DNA from 3 places in the Nitrosomonas ureae genome. Region 3 is predicted to be linked to each of the others. Evidence: predicted binding sites of a transcription regulator. Region 3 holds the regulator's gene; each other region holds the start of a gene.
What was found. The regulator sigma-54, encoded in region 3, starts transcription at its own class of promoters, with help from an activator protein. The targets are predictions, from matches to a motif close to TGGCACNNTTCCTGCT.
Positions count from the first base shown of each region.

Region 1: flgB (flagellar basal body rod protein FlgB) is a predicted target of sigma-54. The motif match lies at 2,951-2,966, and genes of this name have one in related genera.
Region 2: ATY38_RS09815 (pilin) is a predicted target of sigma-54. The motif match lies at 1,982-1,997, and genes of this name have one in related genera.

Region 1 is NZ_CP013341.1:2,467,623-2,472,676, forward strand. Features, by position in the region: gene ATY38_RS11365 (DUF2130 domain-containing protein) at 1-720, shown strand, start outside; gene ATY38_RS11370 (Mth938-like domain-containing protein) at 1,199-1,567, opposite strand; gene ATY38_RS11375 (phosphopantetheine-binding protein) at 1,664-1,942, opposite strand; gene flgA (flagellar basal body P-ring formation chaperone FlgA) at 2,068-2,790, opposite strand; gene flgB (flagellar basal body rod protein FlgB) at 3,009-3,419, shown strand; gene flgC (flagellar basal body rod protein FlgC) at 3,423-3,827, shown strand; gene ATY38_RS11395 (flagellar hook assembly protein FlgD) at 3,839-4,507, shown strand; gene flgE (flagellar hook protein FlgE) at 4,521-5,054, shown strand, end outside.
Region 2 is NZ_CP013341.1:2,151,162-2,156,215, forward strand. Features, by position in the region: gene ATY38_RS09810 (GspE/PulE family protein) at 1-918, shown strand, start outside; gene ATY38_RS15850 (DUF2442 domain-containing protein) at 1,007-1,183, opposite strand; gene ATY38_RS09815 (pilin) at 1,443-1,928, opposite strand; gene glnE (bifunctional [glutamate--ammonia ligase]-adenylyl-L-tyrosine phosphorylase/[glutamate--ammonia-ligase] adenylyltransferase) at 2,112-4,904, opposite strand.
Region 3 is NZ_CP013341.1:3,272,969-3,278,022, forward strand. Features, by position in the region: gene hprK (HPr(Ser) kinase/phosphatase) at 1-365, opposite strand, end outside; gene ATY38_RS15105 (PTS sugar transporter subunit IIA) at 352-819, opposite strand; gene hpf (ribosome hibernation-promoting factor, HPF/YfiA family) at 941-1,264, opposite strand; gene ATY38_RS15115 (RNA polymerase factor sigma-54) at 1,283-2,731, opposite strand; gene lptB (LPS export ABC transporter ATP-binding protein) at 2,786-3,508, opposite strand; gene lptA (lipopolysaccharide transport periplasmic protein LptA) at 3,548-4,078, opposite strand; gene lptC (LPS export ABC transporter periplasmic protein LptC) at 4,090-4,653, opposite strand; gene nadA (quinolinate synthase NadA) at 4,874-5,054, shown strand, end outside.

The DNA.
Region 1 (5,054 bases), 810 kb from region 3:
AAGCAGATTGAAGACCTTAAACGTAGGGCGGAGCAGGGATCGCAACAACTGCAAGGGGAAGTGCAGGAACTAGAGCTGGAGAACCTATTGCGCATGAAATTTCCTTATGATGCGATTGATCCGGTCCCCAAGGGTGAATATGGTGGGGATGTGTTGCATCGTGTTGTTGGCACAGGCGGTCAACCGTGCGGTGTCATTTTGTGGGAATTCAAGCGTACCAAAAACTGGAGCGATGCCTGGTTGGTGAAATTGCGTGATGATCAGCGTACCGCGAAGGCGGAAATCGCCATTATTGTGAGCCATAGCCTGCCAAAAGGTGTTGAAACGTTTGAATTGATTGAAGGTGTTTGGGTTACCCATCCGCGTGCCACATTGCCGGTAGCGATGATTCTGCGTCAATCCCTGTTGGAAGTTGCATTAGCGCGCCAATCATCCGAAGGCCAGCAAACCAAAACCGAAATGGTCTACCAGTATCTCACTGGCCCGCGTTTCCGTCAGCGTGTGGAAGCAATTGTCGAAGCATTTTCCACTATGCAGCAAGATCTCGAAAGGGAACGGAAGGCGATTATGAAACAATGGGCCAAACGCGAAGAACAGATTGAGCGCGTGATGACAGCGACAGTGGGCATGTACGGAGATTTGCAAGGAATTGCGGGCAGGTCGTTGCAAGAAATCGAGGGATTGGAGTTAGCTGCACTTGAAATCAAAGATACTGATTGACAAGATCAAACATATGGTGATGGCCGCTGTCAACAATGAAATCCTAAGGTTAAGCGGCTAGTGGATCTTCTTGGAATGTACATACTGAATTTAATATTCATGATTACCAACGGAAAATACTTATCGCGCTCCGGTTGTTTAATCCAGACTCATTCGCTGCGACAAAGTTAAGCAAGACTCTGTTTATGCAAGTGAAAGATTTATGAGGTATGGGTTTGGCGGTGTTCCAATTTATCATTGCTCTCGCGCTCAGTAGTGCGGGGTACTGCGCTATCTTGCTGTGATGCAGTTACTTGCGCAACATAATCTTACTATGAATATCTATACCGTGAATCTGTAATGCTTCGTTTGTCAGATCAATGCCTATGGTGGTGATATTCATGTCGAATGCCCTTTCCTGGTTACGTGGTTTTAATAGTATTTTTTTGGTATTTTGATGACGTTCAGGGTAGCGGGCGTCCCTTGCATTGCTGCAGTTTTATATAAATAGAGCCGCTGCGACTTGCCGTCCTTCTTCAACTAAAATATTATAGGTTCGGCAGCAAGCTTTTGTATCCATAATCTCAATTCCAATGCCCATTTTAGCCATTTGATTCAGTAGTGAATAGTGCGGGAATTGATGCGAGATACCTGTGCCTAGAACAACTATTTCTGGTGTATGAGGTAACAAATTTTCAAAATGCTGAATTTCCAGCTCAGAAACTGAAATAACCGGCCAGTTTTCAATCAGCCGATTCGGTAATACAATCAAATTTTTTTCATATCGTATTTGATTGACTTCCACATATTTGTCACCGTACCCAGTGAAAATATACTGATGAGAGAAATGAGCAGGGTGTAATTTCAATGCTATGCTCCATGATGATTTTGATTGTATCAAAAGCGATTATGCATGAATTGAATCAGAACACAATCAGTATTGTGCAGGTATTTGAGGACAGATTCAGGCTAATCGTCTGTTCTTTTCAGCCAGCTTTATTTCTACAAAGTTAACCAATGAACTGAGTTTCTCAAAAGTTTTGGCACTAATTTCGTCATCCTTTATTGAGATAGAGAATTTTTGCTCTAAAGCCAAGATGATCGTAACAACCGCAACTGAATCAAGCTCAGGAATATTGCCAAGTAATATTACATCCGACCCCATTGCATCAAGTCGTTTGCCTAATCCTAAGGTATCAGTCAGAATTTTTTTTATTTCAAGCGTATGGTTTATATTTATCACAGTAAAAAATTATTTGTTATTCGTTTTGCCATGTAATTAATGATTATAAATCTGATTTAAGTATTTATACGGTGATAATTTTTAGCATTTAGCGATTATGTGGAAATTAGTCTGCTGGTTATAAATTATGGCCTTATTTCAACAGTTGAATTGGGGCGGGCTAATCCGCTGATGATTCGTCCTGATTTATTGCGCACTTGAATGACTTGTCCATCAGCTGCATCAGCTAACGCTTGTCCTTCAGATTGAATATTAAATCCGCGGCCTTGGACGACTAAATTGACGGTTTGTCCCCGCAAGACTACATGAGGTGCACGTAGCATTTGTGGACGTAAGGGCTGACCGGCGGGTAAATTAGTTGCGGCAACTTTACCTACTATTAGTGAAGCATCGGTAAGTATGCCTTCGGGTAATTGTGTCAGATTGATATTCTGGGGCGCAATATCCTCATTGGTAATTATTTGCCCGGTAGCGATAGGCCGTGCGGTATGTAACACATTCGCCATCACGTTTATCTCTGCTTGTACGTAGATGGTCCAGGTTGCACTCCCGCTATTACAACGGACACCAATAGAAGTTTTTCCCCATAAACGGTTTCCTACAGGAATAAAAGGTTCCAATTGCGCACATTCTGGTAACACCAGATGTCTGTCAATTTGACCTATATTTACAGTGACGTGACCGGGCAAGCTAGCAGTATTGCTGTAGAGAAAATTCTCAATTGCATTATTTATCAGAGATATTTCTTGTCTAGGAGGAACATTTTTGTGCCGAGATGCAAGTGCAGGTGTAAAAGAAGCAAGCGCCAGGATGATTGGGCAAAGGATTAATATTGAGTAACGTGTCATAATTTTTTTATTTGCTGGGTCATTCATTTTTGCCGATGTCGGCAATTATTGCCGCTATATCCGTATATTAAGCAATTGTGAATGGATTCATGCTCAAAGATAACGTCTATTTCTTGTCTTTATTGTTACTTCGCCTATCAATCCGAGCATTTATTATAGTTGGCATGTTAAATGCTAAATGATGAATAGAAAATTATTTGATTAAGGCAATATAGAAGATGATTAATAAACTTGATAAAGAATTAAATTATCACCACACCGCGTTAAGCTTGAGGGTCGCGAGGCAAGAATTACTTTCAAGCAATGTGGCAAATGCTGATACTCCTAATTTTAAGGCAAAAGATATTGATTTTGCCAGTATGCTGCATGAAAAGCTTTCTTCTACCCCAAGCCTGAAAAAAGTAAGCCTTAATACGACATCGTTAATGCATATTAATTCATCTGTACCTGGATTATTCGGAGATAACATTCTCTATCGCGTTCCTTTACAACCTAGCGCAGATGGAAATACGGTTGATATGGATATGGAACGCACCCGGTTTGCTGATAATGCAATTAAGTACGATGCGAGTATCACTTTCTTAAGTAATGAGCTTAAAAATATATCATCAGCATTGCAGGAGAGATAAAAAATGTCATTGTTTAATGTGTTTGGTATAGCAAGCTCGGCCATGTCTGCGCAGTCACAGCGGTTGAATGTGGTGGCGAGCAATCTTTCGAATGCGGATAGTGTGACCAGTTCGACTGGAGAACCTTATCGTGGACGTCAAGTGGTTTTCAGCACATTGCGTGCGGATGCTAATGGCGCTGCGGGTGTTAAGGTTGCGGGCGTTATCCATGATCCATCGCCGATGAGGCAAGTATTTGAACCCAATCACCCATTTGCGAATACAGGCGGTTATGTGACGATGCCAAATGTCAATGTCGTTGATGAAATGGTCAATATGATGTCGGCCTCACGCTCGTATCAGAATAGTGTCGATATGATGAACACTACTAAATCTCTGTTACAAAAAACCCTGACCCTAGGTCAATAAAGGAGTATTCCATGACTTCAGTTCAAGCAGCCGATTCGCAATCAATTTCGGCGGGAACCACAGCAGGTATCACAACTAAAAAAGATGCCGAAAATCCTCAGGATCGTTTCTTGAAGCTTCTGATTACCCAAATGAAAAATCAGGATCCGCTCAAGCCATTAGATAATGCAGAAGTGACCAGCCAGTTGGCGCAAATCAGCACGGTAACTGGTATCGATAAATTAAACACAACACTGCAGCAGTTGGTTTCCAGCGCTGATGATGGCCGATCGATCGAAGCATTGGAAATGATTGGGCATAGCGCTTATGTTCCCGGCAACTCAATTAATTTTGAAGGAGAAGGTGCTATAGCCGGGATTGAATTAGCTCAATCGGTTGATAAAGCTACAGTAACGATACTCGATAGCTCGGGTATTGCAATTCGCAAAATGGAATTGGGTGTGCAACCGGCAGGTGTCAGTACTATTGCTTGGGATGGCATGACAGACAGTGGTACTAAAGCAGCTCCGGGTGATTATACCTTTGAGGTAACCGCAAAACAGGGTGATAAGGATGTAAAAGTCAACACGCTTTCATTTGGCACGGTAAATAGCGTTTCCCATGGAGAGCAGGGAACGTTTCTAGATATGGGTAATGTGTTGGGATTAGTCAGTTTATCTGACGTTAAACAGGTATTTTGATTAGGAGAGCAAGATGGGTTTTCAACAAGGTTTAAGTGGTTTAAGTGCGGCATCGACAAATCTGGATGTCGTGGGTAATAACATTGCCAATGTAAATACTGTCGGATACAAACAGTCTCAAGCTCAATTTACCGATATATTTGCAAACTCATTGGATGGAGCCGGTTCTTCGCGCACTCAAGTAGGCATTGGCGCGAGAGTAGCTACTGTTGCACAACTATTTAACCAGGGGGATATTGCGCCAACCAATAACCCATTGGATATCGCGATAAATGGCCAAGGCTTTTTTCGTATGAATGATAACGGTGTGATTAGTTATAGCCGTAATGGTCAATTCCGTCTCGATGGAAATGGATTCCTTACCGATGCGAGCGGAATAAATCTGACCGGGTATGCACCCGATGCGGATGGCAACATAAACACCGGCCAACCAACCAATCTACAATTAAGCACCAGTGATATTTCTCCAAGAGTCACATCGACTTTCAATCTGGGATTTAATTTGCCTTCAAATGCTACCGCACCCGCAGTGACCACTTTTGATGCG
Region 2 (5,054 bases), 1.1 Mb from region 3:
GCCGGTGAACCGATTCCGCTGGATAAAATGGGATTCACCGCGCGTAACCTGGAGGAGCTGAAAAAAATTGTCAGTAAGCCTTATGGGCTATTTTTTGTCTGCGGCCCCACCGGTTCGGGTAAAACAACCACGCTGCACTCGGTGCTGAAATATCTCAATCGCGACGATACCAAAATCTGGACCGCGGAGGATCCGGTGGAGATCACCCAAAAGGGATTGCGACAAGTGCAGATTAACGTCAAAGCCGGGCTGACCTTTCCGGCGATCATGCGCTCGTTCCTGCGTGCGGACCCCGATATCATCATGGTGGGTGAGATGCGCGACAAGGAAACCACCAGCATCGGTATTGAGGCCTCGCTCACGGGGCACTTGGTTTTAGCTACACTGCATACCAACAGCGCGCCGGAATCGGTGATCCGTTTGCTGGATATGGGGATGGACCCGTTCAATTTTTCCGATGCGTTGCTGGGCGTGCTGGCGCAGCGGTTGACCAAGCGCTTGTGCAAATGCAAGGAATCATATGTGGCCGACGAACGGGAGATCAACGCGCTGTTAAACGAATACTGCGAGGAACTTAGGAATATCGATCATTTTAAAGCCGATCCCGAAGCAGCCATGCAAGAAATCCGTCAGCAGTGGATCGAACGGTACGGCGATGAAAGCGGGCAGATCGTGCTGCATAAACCGGTCGGTTGCGATCAGTGTAATAACACCGGTTTTTCCGGCCGAGTGGGATTGCATGAACTGATGACCGCCAGCGACGCGCTGAAGAAAAATGTCCAGGAGCGCGCGCGTGTGGCGGAAATGCTGGTGACGGCTTTAAGCGAGGGCATGCGCACGCTGAAACAGGATGGCATCGAAAAGGTTTTGCAGGGCGTGACGGATATTCATCAAGTGCGGGTGGTATGTATCAAGTAACCGATCAAATGTGACAAAAATGGTCACATTTTGACGTAATGAGCTGCAGTGTTCAGAGCCGTAAGTAAGCCAACAATGAATTGCTATTTTATACCGGGCGGGACGATCGGTTTTTCAGCCATTTCTTGAAGGATATTTGACTTTCACCCGAAGGTTTGCCCGCCAGTAATCCTTCAACACGGATAGCTTCATCAAGGTCTTCCCAGTGTGTTTCGTGTCCTTTTCTGCCGAAGGAATTACCATTTAACATCATGGAAGTATGCATTACATGTTTCTCTTAATTGCAGTTGATGTTTACTGATGATGTCTTAGATATCCCGCATGGATTATCCCGAATAGTGTGAGTAATCCTCGTTGATCAATACTACGGACTTTTTATTAAGCTTGAGATGTCACTTAAATCAAAAGCTCTCGGCGAGAACTATTCGATTTATTTGGGTTTTTAGGGGTGCTCGATATTCTGAAGGAGAAATGAAAAAGGCGCAATGTCCATCAAGCATTGCGCCTTACAAACTAAATCTGTATTAGCAAATGGCACCAGCTGCACGAGTTAAACAGCCTCCGCCTTTGACCCAAGCTATTTTTCCATCTGCTCCGAGGGTGCCAGTCATTTGATAGGTATCTGTTGCAGCAATTCCATTTACAGCCCTGGGAGTGAGTACTAATGTTGCTACGCCACCTGCAACTGTAAGCGCAACTCCAGCTGGATCAAACGGAGAGTTTGCTGCAGATGTTGCGATACCGGGAATGCCAGCAGCAATTGCCGCAGCATCGGGTACACCAGCAGCTACTGAGATTGCTGTAAAGTTAGCACCCGCTGAACAACTTCCATTCTGTGCACATATTTCCACTGCTAACTTAATAGGAGAGCTTGCTACGATAACTTCAGAAAATCGTGCTTTTAGAGTGTAGCTTTGATAAGCAGGCACTGCCACTGCAGCCAGAATACCGATAATAGCGACAACGATCATCAATTCAATCAATGTGAAACCTTTTTGTGCATGTTGCATTTGTTGTTCTCCTTTTGGTTGATTAGGGCACACAGTGTGTGTGATGCTTCATAAGCAGAAATCGTGCCAGAATTTTCATTTTAAGAATATTCTAGCAAAATAAATATCCGTTTATCGACTTGCCATTGTTATTCGTTGCATGGATCGCACATAGGAGTGTGATCGATTTAAGCCGGATGGGCTTTATTTCTGACCAAAGACTTCTTCCCATAGCGCCAGCACGGCCGTGCGATCGTTTTTCAAATGGCTGCCGTCGACCCGGGCAAATTTCTGTGTTTGTCCATCGTTCGGTGCGTTACCGGTCATGTCCGCGTCATCATTTAATCTCAGGCGATGCTGGATACGACGGAATTCCCGGTACGCCGAGCGTACTTGCTCCGCGGTGTTGGTCGAGATCAGCCCGAGTTCCCCGGCCAGTTTTAATAGCGCAATGTTGCCGATATTTCCAGTAAGTTGCGGATATTGGCAGGCATAACCCAGAACCAGGTATTGCACGATGAATTCAACATCGATGATACCGCCGCGATCATGCTTGATATCGAACAAAGCAGTTGGGTTGGGATGAACGTCCAGCATTTTCTCGCGCATTTTCAGAATTTCTTGCTTGAGTTGGATTACATCGCGTGTGTTACATAGAATTTCTTTGCGGGTGTTTTCAAACACTTTCCCGGCGTGTGGGTCGCCCACTACGAAACGTGCCCGGGTCAATGCCTGATGTTCCCATACCCAGGCTTGTTCATGCTGGTATTGCGCGAAAGCATCCATCGAGTTGACCAGCAAACCGGTTGCGCCATTCGGGCGCAAGCGCAGATCGGTTTCATACAGTAAGCCGGCCGATGTGTGGCGAGTGAGCCAGGCATTGATGCTTTGCCCCAGTTTGGTATAAATTTCCGCCGCATCGGGATGATCATCCTGATACAAAAATATCATATCAAGATCGGAGGCATAGCCCAGTTCTTTCCCGCCCAATTTACCATAGCCGATAATCGCAAATGCCGGTGTCTCCCGGTGGCGTTTTTTTAAACCTACCCAGGCCAGCTTCAATACATTGTCCAGAATCAAATCGGCCAGGGCGGTCAGATGATCGCTCAGCGTTTCAAGCAATAGCGAGCCTTCCAGATCGGTGACCAATAGCCGGAACACTTGCGCATGCTGAAAATGCCGCAAGACATCCATTTGCCATTCGATTACGTCATTTTTGGGATTATTGACATGATTCAATTGATACATAAGATCGTGATTGAGTGCTGCCCAATCCGGCTCCGGGTGCGGTACATCGCGACGCAGTAACTCATCCATTAGAATGGGGTGACGTCCCAGATAGTCGCTGGCCCACTGGCTGATACTGGCCAGTTCCGCGGCCCGCTGCAGGGTATGAGGATGCTCCAGTAGCAGCGCCAGATAAGAAGTTTGCGCGCTGATCTTCTCGAGCAGCTGCAGCATGCGCTCAAGCGTGGTTTCAATCGGTGGGAGCTTGGCGACTGCTTCAATTAACAAAGGAACCAGGGTATTGATCTGTTGCCGGTTAAATTCAGGCAATTGATGATAAAAAGTACTCTGATAAAACAGCCGGAGCCGTTCGGACACTTTTTCCGGCTCGGTGAATCCCATTGTGCTCAATTGTGAGGCGGCAGCTTCGGTTTTGGAGGTATCCTGTGCCTTGGTCTGCCACAGATAAGCCAGCGTGTCGTGCGTGTGCGATTTCTTGGGAGCGGCAAAAATGAGCTCAAAGTGACGCGTTACGTCTCTTCGATGAATATTTAATTGATGCATAAAGTCGGCATAGCTCCGGAAACCCATGCTGCTTGCGATCAACTGCTGATCGTCCGGATTCAAGGGCAATGTTTGCGTTTGCTGATCATCCAGGTATTGCAGGCGGTGTTCCAGTTTGCGCAGGAAGTGATAAGCATCTATGAGTTGTGTGATCGCATGTTCCGGCAGTTGTTGCTTATTTCTCAGGCGTTGCAAGACACTGAGTGTGGGGCGAATGCACAGATCAACGTCGCGGCCGCCGCGGATTAATTGAAAAACCTGTGTGATAAATTCTATTTCACGAATGCCGCCAGGACCCAGTTTGATATTGTCGTGCATTTCGCGGCGCTCGACTTCCTTGCGCAATTGCGCATGCAGGCTGCGCATCGATGCGTACGCGTTGAAATCCAGATATTTCCGGAATACAAAAGGCCTGACTATTTTTTCCATCAGGATCGATTGGGTTTCGGCATCAGCGTGGCTGGCGATGATTCGGCCTTTGATCCAGGCGTGACGTTCCCATTCCCTGCCTTGTTTAATGAAATATTCTTCCAGCATGGGGAAACTGATGGCTAACGGACTGTTCTCACCATGTGGGCGCAAGCGCATGTCGACTCGGAATACATACCCGTCTACGGTAAAATCATTAAGACTGGCGATCAGTTTACGTCCCAGGCGGGCGAAGAATTCATGGTTCGAAATTGGTTTGGCGCCATCGGTTTCACCCTCTTCCGGATAGATAAAGATTAAATCCACATCGGATGATACGTTGAGCTCGCCGCCGCCCAGTTTGCCCATGGCGACAACCAACAGGTGTTGAATGTTATGGCTATGCTCGCCTCGCGGTAACCCGAAGCGATCAGGTTGTGTCATCCAGTTTTCATGGTACTGAAGCGCGAAATTGATCGTGACTTCGGCAAGCTCGGTCATGCAGCGCATGACTTCATATAAATCGGCCTGACCATTAATGTCGCGGATAAATAAACGAAGTAGGGTTTGTTTGCGTAAATTGCGTAGTACGCTGTGTAAAGTTTTCTCATCCGTGATATGTTTGGCGTAAGAGGCAAGGAATGTTTGCATCTCAACTTTTTGGAGAGGAAACTGAAGGGTTTTCAGCAATACATTTTTTTGTGCAGGTTCGCTTTCCAACAGGCGTTGCGCGTAGCGACTGAAGGGTAGGGCCGCAGCCAGTGCTGCGTCTGGGGAGTGATCGGTGGTGTCCATTGTTGAACGGTTAATTTTTTATTGTAATCCAACCTTGCTAAGACAAGGTTAAGCAAAATCAAAATACAACGTTATCAGAGTAAATGCTAGAATTCTGCATAATAATATGAATCCATGATTTTATATGGAATAATTAACAAAAAAGAAAAA
Region 3 (5,054 bases):
AAGCCGGGAAAAGGTGAATGTAGCAGCGGAATATTGAATGTGCTGGCCATATTGAAAATAGGTGCAGGCACTTCGGCATTATCCGCGACAATAATACAAGCCACGTTACTCTGTTGAGTAAGTTGATTAATCTTTTTCTCCAGAGAAGCGGCTTCCAGTTTTTTTAAATAATGAATCTCATCGATGCTAATTACTTGAATCCAGTCCGGATGAATAAAATTCAAATGGCCAATCATACCCTGACCCGATTGCGCAATCTTCTCATCACTCAATTCAATAGCGCCGCCATTTTGTCCTGCGATCCAGGTCAACTTAAGCTTTTCTTTCTTATCGTCAAAGAGTTGAGCAATACTAATTCGCGACATTCGGCTCCCAATCAACAATAAGTTTATGAATTGCTGCAGCGTCTCTGCAATGTAAGATACTTTCACGAAATGACTTATCACTAAACATTTGCGCCAGCTCGCTTAAAATCTGCAGATGCTTGTCAGTCGCTTTTTCCGGAACCAGTAAAATACATGCGATATTAACCGGTAGACCATCAGGTGCATCAAAAGGCACCCCTTCTTTCATCGTCACCAAAGCCGCTACCGCTTCACGCAATCCCTTTATACGTCCATGCGGAATAGCTACACCTTGCCCCAGGCCAGTTGAACCAAGTTTCTCGCGTGCAAACAAACTATCAAAAACCTGACTACGGGCAATCTGATTTGTATTCTCAAACAATAAACCAGCTTGCTCAAAAACACGTTTTTTACTAGTAACATCTAAATCGACAATAACATTTGAAACGGATAACAGTTGTGAAATTTGATTCATAGGGAATAGAGTCATTTCATCCAAACGGTAGCACAGAATGCAAGGTTTGAACGCAATTAATAGTGTTCACGAAAATACATTAATTCTATCTGGAGAAACTGGATACCTGAATCAGCTCGAATTATCCGAAATCTTGATCTTTCAATGAACCATGATTCCGTCGTTCAAGGTTCTTTTCCTTATGCTTGAGAATTTGCCGGTCCAATTTATCCACCAAACTGTCTATAGATGCATACATATCCTCACTGTCGGTTTCAACAAAAATATCTTTACCGCGCACATGTACATTTGCTTCAGCTTTTTGTTTAAGCTTTTCTACCGATAGAATGACGCTGACATCGATCACATGATCAAAATGACGTGTAACCTTGCTGATTTTTGAGGTCACATAATCTCGCATTGCATCAGTAATTTCTACATGGTTACCAGTAAGTTTAAGGTTCATATTTTTCCTTTATTCGAATTAAATTGATTTACGAAGATTGGCTGCAGGAATCTGTAATGATTCCCGGTACTTCGCAATGGTACGACGCGCAACAACGATCCCTTGTTGTTCAAGAATAGTTGAAATTTTATTATCGCTGAGTGGTTTTTTTGAATTCTCTTCCTGTATCAATTGCTTGATTAATGCACGAATGGCCGTAGCTGAACAAGCTCCTCCTGAATCGGTGGAAACATGACTTCCAAAAAAATATTTAAGCTCAAAAATACCCCGCGGAGTATACATATATTTTTGCGTCGTTACCCGGGATACTGTTGATTCATGCAAATTTAATGTTTCTGCAATTTCCCTTAGCACAAGCGGGCGCATCGCAACTTCTCCATGTTCAAAAAACTGCTGCTGACGTTCTACAATTACACCAGCAACTTTAAGGATAGTGCTTGAACGTTGCTGAACATTTTTAATAAGCCATTTCGCTTCATTCAACTGACTTATGAGACCACGTGCAGAATGATGTTCTTGTTTCAATATATTAGCATATAGATGATTAATATTGAGACGTGGAATTGCGCTCATATTAAGATTCGCCAACCAAACTCCATTTCTTTTTACAACTGTAATATCAGGAATAATGTAGCGTTCACTCTGGAAATTAAACTGAATACCAGGCTTAGGATTCAAATTGGTAATCAGTTTCTGGATAGCTTTTAGGGTTAGATCATCACATCCTAATAACTTTTTGACTTGCGCGAAATCATGTGACGCCAGAATCCCTAAATATTCTTGTACAACTTTTATAGCCTGGGCGCGGTATGTCACTTCACCTGGTAATGCCTGCAGCTGCAATACTAAGCACTCCTTTAGATCACGCGCACCCACACCAGGTGGATCATATTGCTGCAAGTGCATGAGCGCACTTTCCAAATCCTGCAAATCAATCCCCAGTTCTGCTGGTAGCAAATCCACCAGTTCACCCAAGTCCTGCAATAAATAACCATCGTCATTCAAACTGTCAATCAACAACCCAATAATTTTTCTTTCATACTCGGAGATTGAGCTTAAGGACACTTGAAAATTCAAATGTCCTCGCAAACTTAGTGGCTTATCAGGAACCTGCAATGCTTCCCAATCATCATTCTCAAAGGTATTATGAGCAGAACTATTTTCTTGTAACCATTCAGAATCCGGTTCAAAATTTTCTTCCGATACAATATCGGCTTCAGATTCGCTCCCTTCGATTGAAGCACTTTCAGAATCTACGGAACGGGGAGATTCTACAGATTCAGATGAATTATTCGCCTCAGATGAACTCCAGTCATCGCGCAATTCCAACAATGGATTTTCCTGCACAATACGCTCGATTTCTTGATTCAGCTCAAGTGTTGATAACTGTAGCAGTCGGATGGATTGCTGTAACTGAGGAGTTAGTTTCAGTTGCTGAGTCAGCTTGAGTTGGAGTGTTGGCTTCATAATCCCGAAAAAACAACTGTTACTAATTGATGCAACATCAATCCCACCTTTTTCTTATAATCGGAAATGCTCTCCCAAATAAACTTCTCTGACCTTTTCATTATCTATGATTTCTTCCGATCGACCTTTTGCCAGCACATGCCCTTCACTAATGATATAAGCCCGATCGCAAATCCCTAATGTTTCGCGGACATTATGATCGGTAATCAGCACACCGATTTTTCGCTCCTTAAGAAAGGCTATCACTTTCTGGATATCCAGAACCGCAATGGGATCAACCCCAGCAAAAGGCTCATCGAGCAAAATAAAACGAGGTTGCGATGCCAAAGCACGAGCTATCTCAACTCGGCGGCGCTCACCTCCCGATAAACTAATAGCAGGATTATTACGCAAATGACTGATATGCAAATCGTGTAATAAGTCATCTAAATGCCTCTGTTTTGTATCTTCATCCAGGCTTTGCAACTCTAATACTGCGAGAACATTCTCTTCCACCGTCAAGCGCCGAAAAATAGATGCTTCCTGTGGCAAATAACTTAATCCCAGCTTTGCCCGCTGATGAATCTGCAACAGGCTTAAATCCTGATCATCCAAATAGATTCCACCGCCATCAAGAGGCAATAGCCCAACAATCATATAAAAACAGGTTGTTTTTCCAGCACCATTGGGCCCAAGCAAACCAATCACCTCTCCGCTACTGAGTGAAAAGGAAACATCCTCCACGACCGTACGCGACTTATACCGTTTTTTTAAATTATTTGCCTTTAACTCGCTCATACCATGCAATTACATCCGTATTTAACTGGGCAGCTTAAACTATTCGGGTTTATTTTTAGGCTGAATGATTATCCGCACCCGTTTATCGGGTCCTGTCTCAACACCCCGTTCTTTACTGCCAATCACCTGAAAAAACTCACTATTCATATCGTAGGAAATATAATCGCCCAGCACTTCATCTTCACCGCGTATTAATCGCGCTTGACGAAATAATTCGATTTTTTCTGTTTTACTATCGTATTCAGCCCGCTCACTCCAACCCTCTACATACTCATTCATCCGATCACGTTTTTGACGGAAGCTGACAAGACTCCCCGTGGCGGTTGCATGCCGAAACCCTTGCGAATCTTCTTTCATAATTACTTTATCAGCATTAATACGTAAGGTTCCCTGCGTCAGGATTACATTTCCGGTAAAAATACTGATCCGTGTTCCCTCTTTGCGATTCACATCCTCTACGGTTGCACGATCCGCTTCCAAATGAATGGGCTTCTCACGGTCACCGCGCTCAGCCCAAGCAGCAGAAATAGAGAATACACCCCAAAAACACATAGTTATCAGCAGTTTCATAATTTTATCAATTAGTTATTAACAGCGCTTACTTTCGACAGTAGTTGTATCTTTCCAATGCGATTGTTGAACTCCAAGCCAGTCGCATGAATTATAGTATTCAATTTTGTAATGGTCACCGCCCGATCTGTCTTTACCAAATTTTCATCCGGCATGAGGTATAAAAAATCGGTACTCAACGTTATTTTATTTTTGTCGTCATCAGCACCTCTCGTTGCTGATACATTTCCTGTCAAGTAAATATCTGCTCCTTTATTTTTTATCTCAGCTTGATCAGCATGCAAGCGCATGAGAGGATTTCCCGGATCAATATTAATAAAATTTGTTTGCTCCAATTGAGTAACTTTTTCATCCAGATAATGAAGCAGTTTTTGCGCTGAAAATTCACGTTGAATGCCTTCATTATGATCCACTCGAATACCCGACAAATCTTCTACAATATAGTCTGGATTGAAGTAAGTATTATCATTTTTATTTTTCTCAGGCGGCCTGGTTAATACATCTAACCATAATGTCAGCAAAATCAGGATAATGAAAAAAATTAAGGGTGAGCTAAAATAGGGTTGCTTACTCATTAAAAATTACTCGCGCTTAGTTCCAGAATTCTGAATATGGATTATCTCTATTATTAATTTTAATAACATACTCTTGCAAAATTATATCAGAACGCTAATTCTCATTTAATGTATTGACTCTAGAAACTTTTACGCTAGAAACCCTCTAATTTGATCGATGGATCCACATATTCAAATAGAATGCTGTACATTACTTAATAAATCTTTAGGAAAATACCACATGACAATGCCCAAAAGAGTATTTGAATTTGAGCAATATGATCAATTAGAGGACGAAATGTGCGCGCAGCGCATTATCGCAGCCAAAAAGAATCTAGGTAAGCGTGCCGTGATCCTGGCTCATCACTATCAGCGTGCGGATGTATATCGACATGCCGATCTGACGGGCGATTCCTTGAAAC